Regions from separate parts of the Shewanella sp. 10N.286.51.B8 genome, predicted to be linked through region 1. Evidence: riboswitches for the same ligand, from Rfam matches in the RefSeq annotation. Region 1 holds a riboswitch; the other holds the start of a gene.
What was found. Region 1 has a riboswitch for cobalamin ahead of AB4160_RS02930 (TonB-dependent receptor). Riboswitches for the same ligand answer to the same signal wherever they lie in the genome.
Positions count from the first base shown of each region.

Region 2: linked by a shared signal. The riboswitch ahead of AB4160_RS16470 (TonB-dependent receptor domain-containing protein) and the one ahead of AB4160_RS02930 (TonB-dependent receptor) in region 1 are both predicted to bind cobalamin.

Region 1 covers NZ_JBFRKG010000007.1:24,371-35,878, reverse strand. The annotation lists gene AB4160_RS02960 (tetratricopeptide repeat-containing diguanylate cyclase) at 1-1,381, shown strand, start outside; gene AB4160_RS02955 (tetratricopeptide repeat-containing diguanylate cyclase) at 1,385-3,340, shown strand; gene queG (tRNA epoxyqueuosine(34) reductase QueG) at 3,520-4,692, shown strand; gene AB4160_RS02945 (dodecin) at 4,730-4,948, opposite strand; gene AB4160_RS02940 (LysR family transcriptional regulator) at 5,295-6,227, shown strand; gene AB4160_RS02935 (HDOD domain-containing protein) at 6,317-7,069, opposite strand; gene AB4160_RS02930 (TonB-dependent receptor) at 7,286-9,271, opposite strand; cobalamin riboswitch at 9,404-9,623, opposite strand; gene AB4160_RS02925 (hypothetical protein) at 9,838-10,422, opposite strand; gene AB4160_RS02920 (DUF3622 domain-containing protein) at 10,598-10,936, opposite strand; gene AB4160_RS02915 (U32 family peptidase) at 11,016-11,508, opposite strand, start outside.
Region 2 covers NZ_JBFRKG010000046.1:7,241-18,748, forward strand. The annotation lists gene AB4160_RS16425 (cobyric acid synthase) at 1-649, opposite strand, end outside; gene cobO (cob(I)yrinic acid a,c-diamide adenosyltransferase) at 776-1,360, opposite strand; gene AB4160_RS16435 (hypothetical protein) at 1,447-2,523, opposite strand; gene AB4160_RS16440 (histidine phosphatase family protein) at 2,525-3,214, opposite strand; gene cobU (bifunctional adenosylcobinamide kinase/adenosylcobinamide-phosphate guanylyltransferase) at 3,207-3,731, opposite strand; gene AB4160_RS16450 (helical backbone metal receptor) at 3,728-4,585, opposite strand; gene cobU (bifunctional adenosylcobinamide kinase/adenosylcobinamide-phosphate guanylyltransferase) at 4,588-5,127, opposite strand; gene AB4160_RS16460 (FecCD family ABC transporter permease) at 5,124-6,137, opposite strand; gene AB4160_RS16465 (ABC transporter ATP-binding protein) at 6,124-6,936, opposite strand; gene AB4160_RS16470 (TonB-dependent receptor domain-containing protein) at 6,993-8,816, opposite strand; cobalamin riboswitch at 8,935-9,101, opposite strand; gene cobS (adenosylcobinamide-GDP ribazoletransferase) at 10,008-10,781, opposite strand.

The sequences.
Region 1 (11,508 bases):
TAGCTTCACTCAGTCTTTTGAGCTCAATCAACAAATAGGCTTACAGCATGCAGCTAGCTTAGACTTACTGAATTTAGCAGGTATTTACCGGCGCTCAGGCGATAACGAAAAAGCACTTTATTACTACAACAGAATAAAGGGTTACCTTAATAAAACCAAAGACTTAATGTTACTTGCCAATGTTGAAAACTCACTCGCTTATATAGAATTAGATCGCGGTGAATATCAGCAAGCACTGGAATACTTTGAAAAAGTCTATCAGGTCATCGAGGGGATCAATGATCCGCTTTACACCGCTAGAGTTGCGATTGATATGTCAGCGCCGCTGATTAAACTTGGCCGATTAGCAGAAGCAGAAAAGTGGCTAAATCAAGCTCGACCTTACATGACCCCCGAGATGTACTCTCACTATGGTTACATGCATAGTTATTATTTAGAGCTGCGCATGTTACAAGGCAACTATGCTAGCGCCTTTGAGCATTTCAATGCAGCAACAGCTAACTTTCAAAAGTATAATATGCAAAAAGGTTTAGCTATTAGTTATCAGTTAGCCAGTCAGTTATTTGCTATCCAAGCTGATTATAAGTCAGCTAACTACTGGCACCATCAGTTCTTAAGCATTCATAAACAACTCGATCAGTTAAGGCTGGACACCTATAATTCCGACATGAGACTCAAGTTTGACTCAGATAACCTAGAAGATAAACAAGCACAGTTAATTGAGTTCCAAGCGCTTAAAGACATTCAGCTTAATGCCGTAAAAACTCAGCAAAAATTACAATACACCGCCCTCGCAATGACATTTATCTTCTTGTTAATATTAGTTATTTTAATTATTAAGCTGCAAAAAAAGTCACAACAATATCGACAAATAGCATTAAAAGATCCACTCACCAACATCCCTAATCGCTTACATGCCTACGAGGTCATGCAAAAGCTGCTAAAGCAAAAAGTGCAATTTTCTATCTTACTTATCGACGTAGATCACTTTAAGAGTGTCAATGACCGATTCGGCCATGACATCGGTGATATAGCACTACAACTCATTGCTCAAACTTGTCAGCAAAATTGCCGCGAGGAAGATACTGTGGCGCGTATTGGTGGTGAAGAGTTTCTGATCATTATGCCAAAGACAAATATCGAGCAATCGATGATTTTCGCTGAGCGAATTAATCATAAAATGAAACTTGTGAACTCACCGCAGTTAAACGATAACTTGATATTTTCAGTCAGTATCGGCATTACAAGCGTGATTGATGAAAGCAGTATTTCTACTATTTTGAAAAAAGCTGATATTGCCCTCTATGAGGCAAAAAATGACGGCAGAGACTGCTATAGGCATTATCAATATCTCCCAAACATCATTAAAGGAGAGCATTGATATATGCACAGCGGCAATCAAAAAAGCCTTTTTCACGGCATTAATAAAAACCTGTTTATCCAAATGCTAGTTCGTAAGCCATTGCTCATTATTAGCTTAGGTTTAGCTATGCTCAGTATGAGTTTCTCAAGCTTTGCCAAAATAGAAAACCCTGAGTTTGATACACTCTTTAACGCCGCCGATCAAACCGATATTAACGATCCTAGTTTTCCGAAAATGGTTAAAGACCTTGAAAGCTTGCTCGATGTAGAAGATATCGAACGCACTTACTTGTTACTGCCTAAACAGTGTCTTAGTCATAATGTTTTCCATGGCGATGAAAATAAATTAGCCGATCAGTTCATTATTGATACCTTAAAAACTTATCCAGCAATGCCAGCAAGCACTCGAATAGAGTTAAAGCTCTGTGAAGCAACTATCATGCGTTACCGCGGCGATACCTCAGCGGCAAATGCCCTTATTCGTGAAAGTTTGTTAGCAGCAGAAGGGATTAACAATCGCCGCTTAATGGCTGATGCCTATTCACAGCTTGGTCAAATCGCCTCCTATACCGCTGATTTCGCGATGGCGCTGAAAAACTTATTATTGGCTCATGAGCTGTATAAAGAGTTTGATTTACCCACTAGACAGCACCTCAGCCTACTAGATTTAGCGGTCACTTATCGCCGTATGGGCGAAACGGACACCGCCCTAAAATATTATCTCCAGCTTGAGCAAGCCTTTACCAAGAGCAACCAGCTTGATTTAGCCATGATGGTAAAAATGGACATGGCCTATGCCTATGAAGATTTACGCCAATACCAAAAAGCTGCCGACCACTATTTAACCGTATTGGACTATTTTCAGACTATCTATACCGACCCTACATACCCTGCACGGGTAGCTGTAGATATGTCTTACCCACTTATTGAACTAGGCAAATATCAACTCGCCCTTGATTATCTCAAGGAATATGAAGATGTCATCGGCCCTAATGTAGATACTCATTATAGTTTTATGCAATTGTTCTTTGCCCAAGCTAAACATGGGTTAGGGCTCGAAGAGCAAGCAATACCTTACTTAGACAAGGCCACCGCAGGGTTTGAGCGCAATCACAATAAGCGCGGCCATGAAATGCTACTCAAATCAAAAATAGAGATATATGAATCCTTACAAGATTGGCAGCAAGCCTATGACGCACAAATTAGCCTGTATGAGATACATCAGCTAATTGATAAGGCGATGGAAAATCAAAGCAGCACTGAAATGCTAGTCAAGTTTGATAGTGAAAAAATTGAAGCTGAAAATGCTAAATTGATCGCATTCCAATTACTGAAAGAGCAACAGTTAGTCACCCAACAAGACAATAAAAGATTACAAATTATTGCACTAATACTGGGCGGTGCGTCATTAATATTACTGTTTATATTTACTCTCTACTCAAACAAGAAGTCGAAACAATTTAAACAGTTAGCATTGACCGATTTACTAACCCAGTTGCCAAACCGCCTTGCCTTGTATCAACAGGCAAATCAATTATTTAATAATGCCTTAATCAATCAGCAAACTTTGGCTATTGTGTCTTTTGATGTCGATCATTTTAAGCAAGTAAATGACACCTATGGTCATGACGCTGGTGATACTGTCCTTAAAACATTAGCAGAGATCTGTACTAGCAAATTACCAGCAAACGCAGTCATTGGTAGAGTAGGTGGTGAAGAGTTCTTAGTGTTATTACCGCAAATTCGCTCCACTGCTGCGATATCACTAACACAAGCGATCATCGAGGACGTATCAAGTCATGATTTCTCAGCAATTAACCCCGAGCTAAAGGTCACCATCAGTGCTGGGGTGAGCACTTATTATGATGAACAAACATTATCTGAACTGATAAAAAAATCAGACATGGCGCTTTACCAAGCCAAAAGAAATGGCCGAAATCAGCTATCGTACTACCATGATGACTCACAGAGGTTATAATAAAACAGTGGATCACTAACCTAGCGTAAATAGCTGTCATCATGCCTAATTCAAATATACCTCCTAATGCTAATCCAGCGGCTAATACTAATACAGCGCTTAATGCTAGGGAAAAGGAGTCTGCCACAACCCCCTCAGGACTATTACAGCCATTAGCGCATAAGCTTTCAGCCACTGAGATGGCGGAGTTAGCTTACTTAATAAAGAGCTGGGCGTTTGAATTAGGGTTTTCTCAGCTTGGGATCACCGATACCGATTTAAAAAGCGAAGAGAGCAAGTTACAACAATGGCTCGATAATGGTTATCACGGGGAAATGGGCTATATGGCCAGCCACGGCATGATGCGCGCTCGCCCCCATGAGCTTCACCCAGGTACCGTTCGCGTACTCAGCACCAGAATGGACTATTTACCGCCACAAGCGGGCTTTGCCACTAATTTATCAGACCCAAACTTAGGTTATATTTCTCGTTATGCAGGCGGCAGAGATTACCATAAACTGATTCGTAAACAGCTTAAAAAACTCGGTGATAAAATCGTGTCACACTGCCATAACTTAGGGCTTGATGGCATTGATTTCAGACCGTTTGTGGACTCTGCCCCAATCCTTGAACGGCCATTAGCGGAAAAAGCAGGTCTTGGCTGGACAGGTAAACATTCATTATTACTAAACCCTGAGGCTGGCAGTTGGTTCTTTTTAGGCGAAGTGTTAATTAACTTACCTTTGCCTGTAGATATTCCTATCCACCAAAGCTGTAATAGCTGCGTAGCCTGCATAAAATCATGCCCGACTAATGCCATATTAGACAACAATGTCGTCGATGGTCGCCGCTGTATCTCTTACCTCACCATTGAATTACAAGGCGTGATACCTGAAGAATTTCGCCAAGCCATTGGCAATCGCATTTATGGTTGTGATGATTGCCAATTAGTGTGCCCTGTTAACAGTAAAGCGCCGCTAACTCAGCAAACTGATTTTCATATTCGTAAACAACTGATCCAACCTGATTTACTAAGCTTGTTTACTTGGACTGAAAAGCAATTTCTATCACTTACAGAAGGCAGCCCTATACGTCGAATTGGCCATAAAAGCTGGTTAAGAAACATTGCGATTGCCTTAGGTAACGCGCCGTTTAATCAGCAAATTATTGATGCGCTTAACCTACGCAGATGTAGCGATGAAGTCGATGAAATGGTCATAGAACATATTGATTGGGCACTAGCGCAACAAGCACTTAAACAGCAAGATTTAACCCCTGACGATAAAACAAAAACGGCGCCTAAAAGTCATTTAAGCCGTAAAACCTTGCGAGTGATCCGCAGTGTTGAAAAAGGCTTACCTAGAGACGCTTAAACCTTTTACTTATTGTCATCTTTCAGACACCACGTCTTCAATGAGGTGATTTCTGATCTAAAGTAAAACCGACTTTAATAGTGACTTGCCAGTGAGCAATTAAACCTTCTTCTAGGTGACCTCTGGTCTCAACAACCTGAAACCAACGTAAATGTTTAAGCGATTCATTAGCTGCTGCAATTGCATTTTTTATCGCATCATCAGAGCTGATAGGTGACGATCCTGTTAACTCAATAATTTTATAAGTGTGGCTCATTTGTGACTCCAGTCATTTTAAACTCAATCAACATAGAAATTCAGTAAAGCAATACCAGTCTGAGTATAGATAAGCCTAGCAAAACTGCGTAGTCGCAGATTAAAAACCTCAAAAAGCCCTCTCTCAATGACCTTTAAACTAGTGATCACTTATTAAAGTCACTTTTTATAAAATCAAAAGCTGTAATTTTCACGTCAAAACAATCACAAAAGTTAACAATGAGACTACATTTTCGTAAATAAATTACACAGGCGTCTGGACGTCTAGAAGTTTGTTGTGATAGTCTTGATACAAGCAACCGAATTGATTTCACCCGTAAGTTGAGCAAAATTCATGTGAGGATTATATGATAGAGCTGAGACACCTTCGAACTCTGATGGCACTTAAAGAAAGTGGTAGCCTTGCTGGTGCTGCGAAAAAACGCTTCGTAACTCAATCAGCGCTATCTCATCAAATAAAAGAATTAGAAACACGCATTAATTCGTCTATTTTTATTCGAAAGAGCAAACCATTATCTTTTACTCAAGAAGGCACTCGACTACTTAATTTGGCGGAGGAAATTCTCCCTAAAGTGATGGTGACAGAATCAGATCTGAAAAAAGGCCTTGATGGAGAGGCGCAATCTTTAAAATTGGGGATTGAATGCCATAGCTGCTTTCGCTGGTTAATGCCGGTGACCGAGGCCTTTAAACAAATCGCACCAGATGGCCGTATTGATTTATCTAGCCGTCATTTATTTGATTCATTAAATGCCTTAGCGCTTGGTGAGTTGGATATTGTACTCACTTCAGATCCAGTACCAGGGCATGCACTTGCCTATCAACATTTGTTTGATTTTGAAGTGAAGTTAGTCGTTTCAAATGAGCATCCTCTAGCAAAACAGCCATTCATTAAACCTGAGCAGCTCGCCAAGCAAACACTGATCACTTACCCTGTTCCATTGCAGCGCCTTGATATTTATAAGCACTTTTTAGAACCTGCTGGTGTTGAGGTGGGTGAACAAAAGCAATGTGACTTAACAGCGATGCTGCTTCAACGTATTGCTTGTAATGATGGCGTAGCGGCGCTGCCAAGCTGGTCAATTAATGAAGGCCATGGACTTAACTTAAGTTCTGTAAAACTTGGCAGCGAAGGCTTAAAAAGGCCGTTATTTGCAGCCTACCGCCTTAATACATCCAATACCCATTTAATTCAAAAATGGCTAACCTTAGTGGCTGCTGAAGGGCTAAAGTTACAAAGATTAAGTCAAAAGCACCAATCGCTCTTAGAATGTGCATAAACAAGTTGTGAAAAATCCATAAAAAATGCCACGATTAAGGTGGCATTTTTTATGTCATGGGATTAAATCAACTCGCTATACTAGCTTCATTAATTAGATTCATTAATTGGGTTTATCAATACATTACGTTTGCTCAGCACAGCTCTAAGCACTAAGCCTGCAGAGTTTACATTGCTCGTTTGGTTAATATTATGGGCCACCATAAATTCATTCCGTAACTCATCATCTAACCCAAGAGCCTCAAATGCTTCTATAGATAAACTTTGCTGCTGGGTATCAATGAGCTTTTTTATCACCTGTAATGCTATGGGCTTTTCTGAGGCGGCATTTAAAAATGCAAACGCACTTAAGGTAATCACTTGACCAAATACACTAAATAGCGCCAAGGTTTGCAGTTCATCTGCATCAATATCTATAGCTTGTTTATTGTCTTCAAGCTCACGTAAATAATGCACTGCATCGGTAGCGATATTTTCAGTAAGCGCCCAATAGCCCTTAACTAATTTACAATATGGTTCAGGTAATTCATCTAAGCGTTCTTTTAGATAAAATGAGAAGCTATAGCGGTAAATATTGACTTGGCCTAAACGGATAAGCGCATCTTTTATACTGCGATTTTTTGTCGCGATTACGCCACCAGCTTGAGCGGTATTACTGCGCCAAAGTAAATGAGCGGCAAGCGCGGGATCGCTGGCAATGATATCGATAATAATGCGGATATCTGCTTCATTAATTAAGGCCTTTTTTAAAGGGATCAAAATACCACGGCGCCCAATGACTTGTTCTTCGTTGCCAATAATAGCTTTTACTTGAGTGAGTACCTGCTGCTCAAGGTAGGTCATAAAGCGATGCTTCCCTGTATAATTCTTCGTTCTCGATTAACGAATTTATCCATAGAAACCCTACAAAGGTCAAGTGATTAATGCTGATTAAGACAAAAAGCCGACAAGTGCTTTGTCGGCTTTAGTATCTTCAGTGTAATTAGCTAGATAACAAGTTATTATCGTCTAAAAATCAGACGCTTCGCTTATTATCTGTTAGTTCATTACAAAGGGATTTTAAAAACGATAACCTAAGGTTAAGCGAATTGAGCGACCATTACCCGAGTAATAACCGCTGCCGCCCCATTCCTCAGGAACATAATAGCCAGCACTGACATATTGCTTATCTAACAAGTTGTCAGCACGTAAACTGGCACTCCACTCATTACGGGTATAGTTAATGGCTAAGTTAGCTAATACATAACTGGATAACTTAGGGTCAACATTGGCATTATCACCTTCAATAAAGCGCTCGCCAGTATAAATACCTTCAGCAAAAACCTGCCACTGTTGGGCAATATCATAACTCACATACGCACGGGCATTATGCTCCGCAACCCAAGAAAGCGCCTTGCCTTCGTTCTCGCCTTCGGTAAATTCAGCATCAATGTAATCATATGATGCGCCCAGCAACCAATCTGCAGCGATTTGCACATCATAAGCGGCATTAACGCCAAAACGAGTTGAAGCATCAGCATTAACGTTAGCACCGCCGCCCTGTGGACCATCAGTGCGCCCTGCGTCATATACAATTTCATCTTCCAAATCTAAACGGTAAAGGTTTAATTTGAAGGTTTGTGTTGTAGTGGTCCAGTCCCAACCTGCTTCATATGAGCGGCCGGTTTGTGGATCAAGACCAAGGGTGGTAATTGGGGTATAGGCTTGCTCATCCACTTTGGCAAAACGGAAATTATCATTGGCGCGAATATAAAAACGATGCGCAAGGCTTGGACGATAATTTAACCCTAACTCAAATGCATGGGCATCATTATCAAGCTCAACACCATTTGCGTATGATAATTGATCTGTTAAGTCATCTGTCACTTCACTGTAACGCCCACCAACTACATAGGATAATGACTGCGTTAATGGCACTGAGGCTTGCACATAAGCACTGGTCACTTTCTGTTCATTATTACGTTGAATGTAAGCAGTATCAAAATCGGCCTCACCGATACTTAAATCAACCCCAGCAATAATGTCTAAATCACCATTATCTAGCTGATAATTTGCTGTGGCTTTGGGTGAAAAGCTTAATAAACTTCGCTCGATACGCCCAGCACTGCCCCAAATAAAGTTAGTGGTTAGAGTATCAGAGTAAGTTAAATCAGTGGCCAAAGCCCATTCTTTAGTTAATTGGTACTCATAGCCACTGCGCAGCGCTGTGGTCATTTCATGAACATAATCATCATCGGTAAAAGGTGCGGCCTGAGTTGGATCTTGCAGATACTGCTCCAGTGTTAGCGCACCAGGGGCCTGGCGATCATTATCGAAGTAGCTGGCTTCAACAAAGAAATTTTGTAAATCAGTTTGATATTGCAAACGGCCTAGAATTGAGCCGGTTTCACTGTCGTTATTATCGCGATAGTTATCACTTTGATTGTAACTGCCGGCCAAGTAATAATGCCAAGCGTCATTAATTTTGCCTGAAATATCCCCTTTAGCTTCATAAGTATCAAAGCTGCCAGCACTTAATTGCAGTCCGCCGCCGTCTTTATTAGGCGCTTTAGTGATGATGTTAATCACCCCGCCAACAGCTTGATCGCCATAAAGTACCCCAGCACTACCTGATAATATTTCCACCCGCTCAACTTGATTTAACGGCACTGCATTAATGCTAGGAGCCGCAATATCAATATTGTTTAAGCGGCGACCATCAATCAAAATTAAGGTATTGCTGGCGGCTTGAGACGCTGAAAAACCGCGCATGGCAAAAGTCGTACCTGAGTTGTTATCAGACACTTGAATACCCGCTTGAGAACGTAATAACTCCGTTAAGCTCACCGCACCACTAAGCTGAATATCAGCTTGGTCGATCACATTTACATTCGCTGCAATATTAAGAGGATTTGCATCTTGACGACCAATAACCACAATTTTTTCAACCTCTGCATTGGCAGAATTGTCTGTTGTGGTGTCAGCGTAAACAACTGAGGTTGTTGAAGCAGCTAGACCAAATACTAGGCTTAATGCTGATGCGATTTTTGTTAGATTTGTACCCATTTACCTTTAACTCCTGAAAGGAAAAATGGGGCATATTTGCCGCAGCGCATCGTACTCGTAAATTTATCTGTTAGCGATAAGCCATGATTATTTACAAGCAACGAGCTACATTTCGAGATCTGCCCACCGAAATCTCAAAATCATCTATAGGGCCGGTCTCCGGACTTAGGTTAAAGTAGCAAAGCTACTGACGAACATGAATTTTTAACGTTAAATAGCAGCTAAAATTTCACAGCTACAAGCTTTATCGCACTCAGTCCTCACCATTACCGTTGCGGGGGCAGTACTAGATTTTCACTAGTTTCCCGATTATCCCGTGTCATACACAGGCACCACTATAAATTGACGATAAATTATATAAATTTTTGATTGCTACGACTTAAAGCAGCCATATAACAAGCTGATATAGTATAACGTGCTTATGGGGATTTTTGATATAACGAAAATGAATCAATCATATTATTCAACTTATTGAAAAATAGTCTGAATAATATGATTACTCATTAATAGCTCGCTTACTGATAAGCGGATTGTTGATAAACCAATTATTGATAAAAAGAAAATTTCTAGAATCGTAACTGCTTAAAATTCGACATAAATTGACGATGATTGGTCGATTTTAATGGCGCTGAGTTTTTATTAAAAACATCGCCGCGCATAGACTTATGCATAAAGTACAAGTCTTCAACGCCTTTAATTACGGCGTAATAACCTATTTCACCTTGCTGTTTAACTGAGCCACCTTGCTGTAAAAAGTTAGCCATAACGGTACAGCCGATAATGCCGTGATACGCTTCTTGACCACCCATCTGGGTTTTTCCAAGTTGCTCATAAACCACCTCACCTTGGCAGCTGTCTTGGTAGGTGCTAGCAAAATTATTTAAAAATCGCTCAGGCTCGATATTTTCTGCCAAGCCCTCAAAGCCTTGAATACAGAATAAATCAGACCAATTATTTAAACTTTCCCCAGCAGGAACAAACTCAGCTTTATACATATTCCCTTTGCTAGAATTAAATGCCATATTCCAGCCAATAGGCAGCTCAAAAGACACACTTTTGGAAAATATTGATAACTCTCTTTTTGCAGCGTTAGTTGCATCTGCTGATTGATTGGTGGTGCTATTGAGGTAAGACTGTGACTCTTTGGCCATTACTTTATTTCCAGGGCCTAATAACAACAGCCCTGAAAATATTATTGTCGTAAAGCAAGCTTTCATACCTAATTCGTCCTTGGTATTGGTGCTGAAAGGTGAAGTTTGGTTTATTCAAAAATAAATACGGCAAACCTTGTCACCAAGTTGTTGCATTACTGTAATGTTTTAACGCTTAATCTTCAACAACATCTGCGCTATCGGCAGCATCTATTTGCTTAGCATCATCTGATAATGCATCTGCTTCATCGGTTAATGCTTCTGCAGCAATTGCATCTGCAATTGATTTAGCCTTAAGTTGTTTTTCTGTTTTACGTTTATTGCGTTCAGCTTGCGTGGTTAAAAAAGCGGGAAGCTCTTGCTTACCCCAAGCTTCAGCCTCGGCTTCTGATGCAAATCCGTCATGACTTTTAGACACAATAGTCTTAGTTGCAGTCATACGACGAGTGATTTCAGTTTTCCAAGTTGTACCAACTTGTTTTACTCTAAAATCATATTTTTTTGCTTTAGTCATTTTGGGCTTTTTCCTACAAATTTATCGCCACGCATCGCGCGTGATAATGGTTATTGAGTAATAAGATGACATCACCTGATTACTTTACTAATTGATTTGATCCAACGATCATCATTTCACATTTTAGGCAATCGAAAACCAGCTTTAAGCGGTCTTTGCCAATATCGAGCACCATTGGGTCAGCTTTAATGCCTTCAACTTCTTTAGGGCATAAATTAAAGCTGTAACGTAAGCAATGCTTAGTCACCATTAATGGTGCATCGGTTAATAGTTTGTTTTTCTCGTAAGTGTCTTCAATTTGAACCACACCGTGTTGCTCATAAAATTCACGAGACTTATCGTTTGCAACATTAGATAAAAAACTTAAATACTTTTGCGGGAAACGCGCTGACTTATCATGCTCAGCTCGCTGTGGTCGCTGGTAGCCTTTTACTCTGGCGTCATCAAAGGCTGCAATGGCATCTCGCCTTAAACCATTAATCACTGACGCTGGTAAAAACCAACGATTAGCACATTCAATCGTTAACTGCTGTAACTGATAGTCACTGTTACCCAGTTTGCCGAGCTGCGTT
Region 2 (11,508 bases), on a different contig from region 1:
TTTTCTCCGTCAACCAAGTAAGCCCACTTTCTAATAAGGTGATATCGCCTCTGAAGCGATTGATAATAAAACCCTTAACCAGTAATTTCTCTTCAGCAGAAAGCAGATCAAAAGTCCCATATAAATGAGCAAAGACGCCGCCTCGATCAATATCTGCCACAATAACAACAGGGGTTTGGGCCGCAACGGCAAAGCCCATATTGGCTATGTCTTGCTCACGCAGATTCACTTCAGCAGGACTGCCAGCGCCTTCAACCAGTCTAGCCTGCATACCTTGTCCCAGGGTTTCAAAACTTTCCAGCACTATCTCTAGCAGCTGCGGTTTAAAGTTGTGGTAATTGACGGCATTCATATCTTCAATTGCTTTACCACGAATGATCACCTGTGCACCTGTATCGGTATTGGGTTTTAGCAGTACTGGATTCATGTGTACGCTTAACGGAAGGTTACACGCTTGTGCCTGCACAGCTTGTGCGCGACCTATTTCGCCGCCGTCTGGCGTGACTGCGCTGTTAAGTGCCATATTTTGTGGTTTGAAAGGGGCGACTTTAATTCCTTTACGTGCCAGAACTCGACAAAGCCCTGCAACCATCAAGCTTTTACCAGCGTCGCTGGTAGTGCCTTGCACCATTAATTTGAATCCGCTCATGGGAGTTGTTCCATTAAAAAATTATTTTGGGCTTGTTTTTAAGCGTCAAAAATTGAATTGATAAATAAGCTGAGCACTTCGGGAAATATCGCTATTAAAGTCGCCCGCAATTTGCGTACCTTTTAATTACCAGTCCAGCCCTTGACGCGCTTTTAAGCCTTGATGGAACGCATGTTTTTCAGGTCTTACTTCACTGACCGTATCAGCGTACTCTTTGAGCTCACGATGGGCTGCTCGACCAGTGATAACCACTGACATTTCAGTTGGTCTTTGTTTCAGTGTGGTAATGATGTCGTCCAGTTCAATAAAGCCCCAAGTGATCATGTAAGTGAGTTCGTCTAATAGCACCAAATCTAAGCTAGGATCGGTAATGAATGATTTTGCTGCTTGCCATGCAATTTGTGCTGCTTGCTTATCAACTTCTTTATCTTCACTATTCCAGCTAAATCCTGTATTCATGGTATGAACTGGTACATTGAGTTGTTCAAGTAAGTTACGCTCACCGCATTCAAGATCGCCTTTAACAAACTGCACTGCCGCGACTTTTTGTTGGTGGCCTAGGGCTCTAAATAAGGTGCCAAATCCACCAGTGGTTTTACCTTTACCATTACCTGTTATCACTAATACTTGACCACGCTCTTCTTGGGCTTTTTCGATGGCCTGGTCAACATGCTCTTTGTGTTGTGCTTGTTTTTTAGGGTTATAGCTCATTATTATTCCTGATACTTTATTCTGGTATATTGATAGCGTTTGCTAGCCTGTTATCACAAGTTATGACTCAAATCCTATTTCCCACATTAGGCCACCGATTCGTTTTCAAGAAATGGTCGCTGGTATTCATTTACGGCCAGTTCAAGCGCCTTAATTATCGCAGGTTCGTTTATCCCTAATGTCTCAGCTAAAACCAGCAGGCCACCTAAGCCGCAGCCCTCTACTACTAGCCCTTGCTCATAGCACTGAAGGCAGCTCATATCAGAGCGTGAAAAATTGGTTGTGTGGGTGGTGATGACATCTTTGTCCCCAAGATGGGATAATACTTGTTTGCCATCGCCATTAAGTACCCACCGAGTGGTGTGGATTAGCACTGGGATGGCTAGAGAGTTGGTTTTTCTTGCCGCCAATAGCGGCGCTACGAACATCATGCCACCAGCAAAAGTTGGCATTGGTAGCTGTGTTGGCCACTGTTTAATTAGTTGGCTGACGGCCAGTTGAATTGGATCGTGAAACCGTGGGTTAGCTAATAAGCGCGTTTCATCAAAATTTTCGCCATCAACACGATATTGGCATTCAAGCTCATTGAGTAGTTGCTGCTTTATAGCTAATTTTTTAGGGGCGATAGTGCTTCCCGCGGGAGACAAATCCATACCAGTAAGTAAGCGTAACCACAGGGTAGAAAAGGTGGTGCCGCCAACTCCGCACTCAGACAAAATACTGATGCAGCCTCTTTGGGCTTGATCCACTAACGAGGGAATTAATGTCGTTTCAATTAACTCAGTGCTATCAATATTTCTGCCACCATGGTGTGATTGTACTAGCCAATCTTCTTGCATGGTGTGCGGCTGACTGACATTAAAGTTATAGCTATGAAATTCAATGTTATAACCATTGCTGGCTAATAACTTTAGTAGCCCTCGAGATAATACTGCCGGACTAATACCACCATTACTTAACAGCCCATCATATTTATCAGCCTCTTTGGACTGCAACTTTTTCAGAGGTAATACCGTGTTGGCTTGCCCATTGGCGATAATTTCACTGTCTCTGGTTGGGGTGAAATGCATTAAATCGGAACCTGCCCCAGCATCAGAAAGTTGATGTAAGCTCGGCAATTGAGTTGCTGCGCAGTTCAAAATGTTAAAACAGATAGTTTTCATTTTAGGCTTCCTTTGGCTGAGTGTCAGCGTGGTAGTTATGCAGTCCTGTCAATTGCGGCCATAGCACCTTGTCATCATCAATAAAGGTATTGATTTGTAGTCGAGCTGCGTAGGAAACCATAAGATTGCTAAGGTGGGCATTGCAATATTGATGGCTGTGGCTATGAGAGGATAGAAACGCTTCAGAGAACTTGTCTATCGAATTTGAATGACATAATAGCCAATGCATAATGATGCGAATAACCCCTGAATGAGTCACAATTAATAAGTGTTGGCCTTGATATTGTCGACTGAGTAACTGAATTTGCTTTACTACTCGTTGCATTAATTGAATGCTTGATTCACCTTGAGGAGGCTGGCTTAAAAAGGGGTTTTGCCAAAATTTAGGGTAGTCAATATCAGTAGCCGCCCACAGCTGTTTAAGCGGCAGACCGTCCCATAAACCGAAGTCCATTTCTTGCCAGTCAGCACAGATAGTTATTGGTACGGCGCTTTCGTGAGCGAGTTGCTGGGCAAATGCGCTACAGCGCTCTAATGGTGAACTAATAATTCTATCAAAGCCTAAACCTATACTACTTTGACGTAGTTGTTGCCAGCCAAGGGCGGTTAATGGTGCATTGGTGCGACCCAGTAAGCAGTCGCTGAGTTGCGGCTGACCATGGCGTAATAAAGTGAACTTAGTGTTATTCATAACTGAGTTCTTTTGGCATTTTTAACGTGTTAGCAATTTTGCTTTGGCAGAAAGTCACCTTGTCAGCGATTTCGGCGATGATTTGGTGCATTTCGCCACTGGCATTAACGAACAGTTGGCTCATTTTATCTTCTGGAATCAAGCTTTGGCCACATTCAGTGCTAACCAGAACGCAATGCGATTGCATATTGGCCAGTGTTTTCGCAAGCTCCTCGATAGCTTGTTTTAGGCAATGTTGTGCCAACAGTTGGTTGGTTAACCACAGGGTTAAACAATCAATTATGATGGTTTGCTCTGGCTTGTCGTGTTTAATTAAGCTAGTGACTAAATCTACTGGCACTTCGAGAGTTTGCCAACTGTCAGGGCGCTGTTGTTTATGTAAGCGGATCCGCTCTTGCATAGATGCACTCGGGCGAGAGGTAGCGATATAGAGCACGGGTAATCGAGTTTGGCTGACTTCTAACTCTGCAAGGGACGACTTGCCACTGCGAGCACCACCTAAATAAAAACTAATCATAATGTTGCCGCTCTTTGATGACGTGCTAAGTCGATTTTCTGGCAAATGTTTATCATTCCTTGAAGTACACGGGGGCCTGTACGGTGAATGAGATCACCTTCTAAGGCGATCACTTGTCCATGCTTTACTGCGGGTAGCTCACTCCAAGTTTCCCAGCGGATTAACTCTTGATTACTGTTGCCGTGATAAATAGGTTTAAAGATCATTTCAGGCATTAATGAAACGACTTGTTCCATGTTGACCTGAGGGTAATCTGAGTGGGCATTTTCAAATATGTTTACCCCTCCGCATCCTGCAAAAATCTCATCCATCCATGAACTGGAGGTTGTCGTTAAAGGGTGAGGCCACACCTGATAAAAAATGCTGATGGGATCTTGATGCTGATATTGTTGACGAATCTCGTTTAGCTGCTGACTGAATTGCGCAGCTTGTTGCTGGGCAAGCTGTTGTTGTCCGGTTAGTTGACCTAATTCAATTAACCTTTTCGGTATATCAGCAAGCTCTGTGACACTGGTATCAATAACAGTAAACCCGAGGCTTTTAATGCGGCTAAGCATTCCCGATGACGTGCTTTCACTGTTGACTATGATGGCGTCGGGATTAAGCATCATTAGGGCTTCGTAATTAACAAAGTCGTAGCGACCAATACGTTTTATATCATTTGCAGCAGCAGGGTAGTCGGCATATTCCACTGTGCCAATAATTCTATCGCCTGCGTCAATACTGAACATCATTTCTACCGCATGGGGTGATAGCACAACGAATCTTTGCTGTGCGCTGTGGGCATATGAAGTAGTCAAGCAGACAAGAAATCCCGCGACAATTAAGCTTATGGGTTTAACGAAAATAGACATAATTAAGCCCTTTCCTTAATAACCATAGGTAGGCCTGCAATTGATACTGTGACCTTATCGACACACTCAGCGATTGATTGGTGTAACCAACCTGATTGGTCGACAAATTCTCGACACAATGCCCCCATAGGGACAACACCTTGACCAACTTCATTACCAATAAGTACTATTTCTCCAGAAAGCGCTTTTATGGTATCGATGAGTTGACGCTTCATTACAGGGTATTGATTCGTAGATTGCTCAGCATCGTGTAGTAAAACATTAGATAACCATAGGGTTAAGCAATCAACCATTATGAGGTTGTCCGCTTGGCTGTGGCGCTGTAGGGTGCTAGCTAGTGCTAAATGGGATTCAACCGTTTGCCAATGGGGCGGACGGTTAGCCTGATGATGAGCGATGCGCTTTGCCATCGCACCATCCTTATTTTGCGCTGTAACAATAACAATGACTTCACCTTGCGTATTGCTTTGCCATTGGGAGGCATAGTTTTGCGCCATTTTACTTTTGCCAGAACGGGCTCCACCAATAATTAACTGCTTCATCTAGTACGACCTTTTTGGCGTTTAATAAGAAGAAAAATAAAGAAAGCACTCCCCATCATGGCGGTCATAACGCCAACAGGGAGCTCTTGGCTAGGTAAAATTACCCGCGAAAGAATATCGACAGAGACCATTAAAATGGCGCCCATCATGGCGGTAATAATGAGGCTAGCTGGGTGAGCTGCACCGACTAACATTCTTGAAATGTGAGGCACCATCAAGCCAACAAAGCCTATTCCTCCACAAGTTGCCACCAAAGATGAGGTAATTAATGCGGTTAGCATTAGCATGCCTAACCGTAATGGCAGTACTGCCACCCCTTGGGTGTGGGCGCTTTCATTGCCTGCCATTAATGCATGCAAAGGTCGCTGAAATTGGAAAACAATAATGCTACCAAGCACTACAATGAGGCTGGGGTACAATAAGGTGGACCAAGTAGCATTAGCAAAGCTGCCTAAAGACCAAAACAAAACAGCTTGTATGGCTTGTTGATCGCTAAAATAAAGAATGAGGTTGGCGATAGATGAGAGCAAAAATGAGATTGCAACCCCAGACAATACAAGGGTTTCAACTTGCCCATCACGGGACATGACCATGACGACTGCTACTGCAATTAATGAACCTAAAAAGGCGCAAACAGGCAATGGTAGAAACATTATTCCGCCAGTTAACGCCAAAATAGCGCCTAATGCTGCCCCTGAACTAATACCAAACAGGTATGGGTCGGCAAGTGGATTACGAGTGACACATTGTAATACCGAGCCTGATATGGCTAGTCCTGCGCCGCAGAGCATCGCCATAATTGCCCTTGGCATACGTAACTCAATAATAATACGGTCAGAAATAGCTAAAGAACCTGTTGCAGCCTCTGATATGTCAGCGGCCCGAAGAATCGCGCCTATAACATCATTAAACTCAATATTTGCGGTACCAATAACAATGGCAAATACTGGACTAATGAGCACTAACGGAGTAAGAATAAATAGCAATTTTTTTGCATTAAACAGCCGCATATAAAGCCTCAGAATAATGGTATGTGATCCGAGGGTTCTCATTAGTTGGATGACGATCAATATGGGCATTTACGCCATAGATATGGCGAATATTATCTTCAGACATCACTGCTGAAGGCGGGCCATTTTTGACTAAACGACCTTCTTTGAGAAATAGCATTTGATCGCAAAAGGCGCTGGCTAAATTAAGGTCATGAATTGTGGCGATAACAGTAATATTTAACGATTTAATTAATGTGAGTACTTCGAGTTGGTAACGGATATCAAGGTGATTGGTAGGCTCATCAAGCAATAAAATTTCTGGCTTTTGTAATAGGGCTCTGCCAATCAGTAAGCGTTGTTTTTCTCCACCAGATAAGTGCTCGAAAATATGCTCGCCTTTATCTGACAAGTTAACTTGCTCAAGCACTTCATCAATGATCCGTTGCTCTTTTTTATAGTCAATAGCTTGCCACCATTTATGCTGGCTAACTAAGCCCGTTGCCAGTAATTGGCGGCAGGTGACAGAAAACCCTGATGGAGGGTGTTGCAGCACGACAGCAACTTTTGCTGAAAATTGACGACGAGAGATGTCATTAATATTGACCCCGTCAAGATAGATTTCGCCAGTTGATGGCTTTAGGTATTTATAAATACAGCGCAGTAATGTGGATTTACCAACACCATTAGGGCCTAAAATACCAATAGTCTCTCCTTTATTTACCTTGAAGTTCAGTTGTTGCAATACATTTTTATCAGCGCAACTCCAACTTAAGTTATTAACTGATAGGTGTTCTATTGTGTGGTTATTTACTGTCATTAGTATTCCACTTAGGCGTCAATAGCGCTGACGCCTAAGTCTTAGTTAGGACATAATTAGAAAGCTTGGTAACTCAAGCTCACAAAATATTCCATCCCTGGATTGTTGTAGTTGCTGACGGTCATATAGTCATCATCAAGTATGTTGTTGGTTTTCACACGTAGTTGCCATTTGTCGTTAAACCAATATCCCATGCTGACATCGACCCTATGGTAAGCATCAAGGTGTTGGCCGTAACCTGAATAGCGTTTGCCTTGATAGTGATAGCTTACGAGTAGGTCAAAGTGTTCCCATTGATAGCCCACACTATAATCAAACTCGTGCTCACTACGGCCAACAAGTTCTTCATCATTTTTAGTGTCTTTGGCATCTAAATAGGTGTACGAAATCCGGTGGTCTAATTGCCACAGCGTGGTATTTAACGATAGCTCTAAGCCTTTTATCTTGGCTTCATTGATGTTGGCAGGTTTCCATATGTAACCATCTTCATCAATCGGTGCCCAAGCAATGAGGTTATTAATATCGTTTTGGAATAAACTGATATAACCTTGAATAGCAGAGCCCCTATAATTAAGGGTTAATTCATAGCTTTCAGAGGTTTCGGAGGATAAATCTGGGTTTCCTGTTCCAGGCCAGTATAAGTCATTAAAAGTAGGTGCTTTAAAGCCTGTGCCTGTGCTTGCCGTTAAGCGCCATTGATCAGAAAAGTTATAGGCTGCACTTAAATTATAAGAAGTTTCATTGTCGATATTTTCAACGTCATCATATCGAACAGCCCCTTCAAATAGAACGTTATGCCATTGGTATTGAGCCAGCGCATAAATTCCCCAAACTTCTCGTTCATTGATAGCATAATCCCCATTTACGGACTCGTTATACCAATCCACTCCGCCGATAACCGTCAGTTCATTAGATGCTTTAAATTGGTTTGTCCAATTTATTTGATCGCGAGTTGTTTCGTATTTTTGTCTCGCGACATCCGGGTTATCACCGCGAAAATTGACATTTGAATCTTGAGATTGACCAATATTTAATTTACTCGTGAGTTGCTCGCCCTGATATTGGGTGCCAACATTCCACAAATAATTGTCAAAATCAGCTTGGTCAGTGCCGCCACTGGCGTAAATATCATCGTGTTCGCTATTACCAGTGTCATATTGTAGACTCCAGTTAATATCCCATTGGTCCGAGATATTTTGCAAACCCGCTACAGTTAATCCTATGCGGTCATAGCCATCATCATCAGCTTCTTCTGGAGCGCCATTATGGATATTATATCCATCTGAACGTTCACTGTTTACTGTGATAGTACTTTGACCATCACCATGTGCCACTCCCGCACCTACAGTGCCTCGTAGATAGTTATTACTACCTAACTCGGTACTGGCAAACCATTCACCACCATTAAGTTGGCGAGTAAATATTTGTATTACACCGCCAATAGCATCACTGCCCCAAATAGAAGCTCTAGGGCCTTTTATGACTTCTATCCGCTCAATATTTTGTGGAGAAAGGGAGCCAAAATTGACAGCGTTTAGGGGGGCAGATCCAACCCTTAAACCATCAATAAGCACCAATGAATGCCCTGAGCTGGTGCCTCGTATACTCACTGAAGCCGTTTGTCCAGCCCCACCATTTCGAGTCACACTTAAACCTGGTAATGCTTCTAGAACATCAACTACTGATTTGGGATTAAGCACATCAATTTCTTCACGTTCAATGGTATTAATTACCGTAAGTTGTGAGTCTGGTGTGCTCTCAAAACGTGTTCCAGTGACCACGATTGTTTCATGCACTGGGACTGCAGGTGCTGCAGCATTTACACTGTAAGTTTGAAAAATAGCTAATGTGATAGCTGATAAACGCAGTTTAAAACTCATTATTGTTGCCTTGTTATGCTGAGTTTAAAATAGCGGGAGATGCGCTGCTTGTTAATAATTGAGTAACTAGTAGCGAATAGAAAAAATCCAATCTTTCTATGTCTCAAGAAACCCGCTTGAGTACATCGAACAATTAGGTCGGTCTCCTGGCTCACAGCATCTAGAAATACACCTTCCCGATATAAAGTCAGTGGTAAAAAGTATTTCGCTCTGTTTACAGTTGCAGGTACAGCTGTGGGGTCTCACCACATTCCCAAAATTAACACCCTAATTGTATTGATAGTGATAAAGCTTGTTCGCACAACTCATTGTTGTGAACTGTTACTTTACCCATCGATGATGTGGTGGAATATAATCAATTATTGGTAGTTGGAATGTGAAAATGGTCACAGGTTTATTTATATGGACTAAAGTGTGTGACTTTTAACAGTACTTTTGTGGTGAGACTTTATGGGGCGGTTTTTCTTGCTTTAAATATGAGCTATTTTTACTTGTAATAAGATTTAGGTTGAAAATTAATTTTATAATATGTTTAAATTACTGTTAAAAGTAACATATTAAAAATTAATAAGCATTGCTATTATTTGTTGTGAGAGTTGTTTTACGCATATCGTAATAGAGATGTTTAAAACAATATTCACAACATTTGAATGTAACCATAATTGTTTGGTTTATTCTTATTTTGATATCGTTTTTTCTGCAAGATAAATGTTATTTGAAGTCATATTTTTATATTGTGGCTTTTTTGATATTTTTTAATATATACTTCCACCCAAAGTATATGGTAAAACTGAGTAATAACTTCATCACTCTTACTTGGTAACCCTGCATTATGAGGTTAGAGGCATCTAACCTCATTTTTTTGAGGCTAAATTTTCATCACGGAACCTATGTGTAATTTTATACATTATAGGTTGTTTACGCTTAAGTGTGATTGCTAGAATGCAAATGTTAGCAGTGAGACTTTTAAACTAGATAGGAAAGTTAGCTGCTGAGGAACGTGTTTTTATTTTTTAAATAAAGACTCTCTATGAATTAATCAGCAACTGGCTGAAATAAAAGTATTAAGTTTTATCACTTTTAAACTAAAGGGTTTTCCATCACCTTAATATTTTTTACTTTAACATGTTAAGTGCACTAATCCTGTCTGGTTTTGATTTGCAATCACTAGTTTCAATAAGTATTAATATACTAATATGTCCAAATAACAAAGCAAATATAAGTTAATAACTCTATTACTTGCTGCGTTGCGCCAAGGGTGTCACCTGTATATCCATTTATTTGTTTTTTCATTAACTTGAGTAATAAAACAAAAGCTATCAACCAAGTTGCTAGTAATAATAAAGTTAAGCTGCTTGGCAGTAAAAGCAATCCAGGGAAACCACATGCAGTTAGTATCAATAATGTGTTGTAGTTGATAGTATTTGATTTTTGTGGTGTTTTGTTTTCCCCTATACGTGCATATTCAAGAAAGAATGGCACCATGCCAGAGATAGCTCTGCTAGCACCATGTGCAGTTATTAATGCGAGCATGACTTGCTGCATACTGAGTAGCTGCAGGCTACTCAGTTTTATTGCAAAGGTTGATATTAATGCAAGTACCCCATAGGTGCCAATCTGGCTATCTTTCATTATTGCTAACTTTCTGCTTTTATCCCAACCTCCACCAAAGCCATCAGCGAGATCGGCCAAGCCATCTTCATGAAAGGCACCGGTTGCAAGGATGAGTATTACCAAAGTCACAACGCACGCAAGGGAATGAGGAACTACTAAGCTAAGTGCAAAGTATACAGCTGCGCCAAAAAAACCTATAAAAAGACCAACCAATGAAAACCAACGACTAGCAGCCGCCACAGTCTTTTCATGAAACATCATGTGATTTGTAAAAGGAAAGCGTGTTAGAAAACTAATGGCTGCAAGAACTTCATTAAATATATTGTTTTTTTTTATGTCTAAGTTACTCATAACTTGTTTTTTTCTCTTTAATCTTGTGGGGTTAGTGATAGAGTATTTTAAGATTACTATTTATGGTTTGCATAATGTTACTGAGAACTTGTTAGGGCAAAAGTGGGGGAGAGTAACCACTTTTTCAATATCATTAAATTTTTTTGATTGAATGGATATTTAATATAGTGATTAACTCAAATTAGGTATGAGTAATAGATCACAAGTTTCTTTTTAAGGAAGAAAGACTGTGCTTTTTCACAGCTTTCAACTGCAATGTAATTGAGGTGAACTAATATTGAATACTGTCAACAACATAAAATTTCAATTGGAACTTTTTAACAGCGTCCATTGCTTCCAGCGTAGCAGGTTGAGCTAAGTTCTCCACAGCAGGCACGGCTGAACACATCATTTTATATATAATAGGAAGCCTTGCGTTCAAATCCCTATCTCTCCGCCATATTAAATACGAGAAAAGCCGTTGATTATCAACGGCTTTTTTTTGTTTCTGGCATTTGAGGGGCTTTCTGAGAGGATTGACTCAGACAATGTACCTGCCTTTCACATTAGCAGAGCTCCTAATAACGTGTACTTCACACGTATCTGTTTAGCCAAATCGTTACGCGATAAAGGCTTTCCTTTTGATATTAAAGTTTCTTTGTTGACTCGTGACAGAGCACAAGCGGTTATTCGTAATATCGATGTCGCTGGCACACTGAAAAAAATCATCAATAACATCGACCATCAA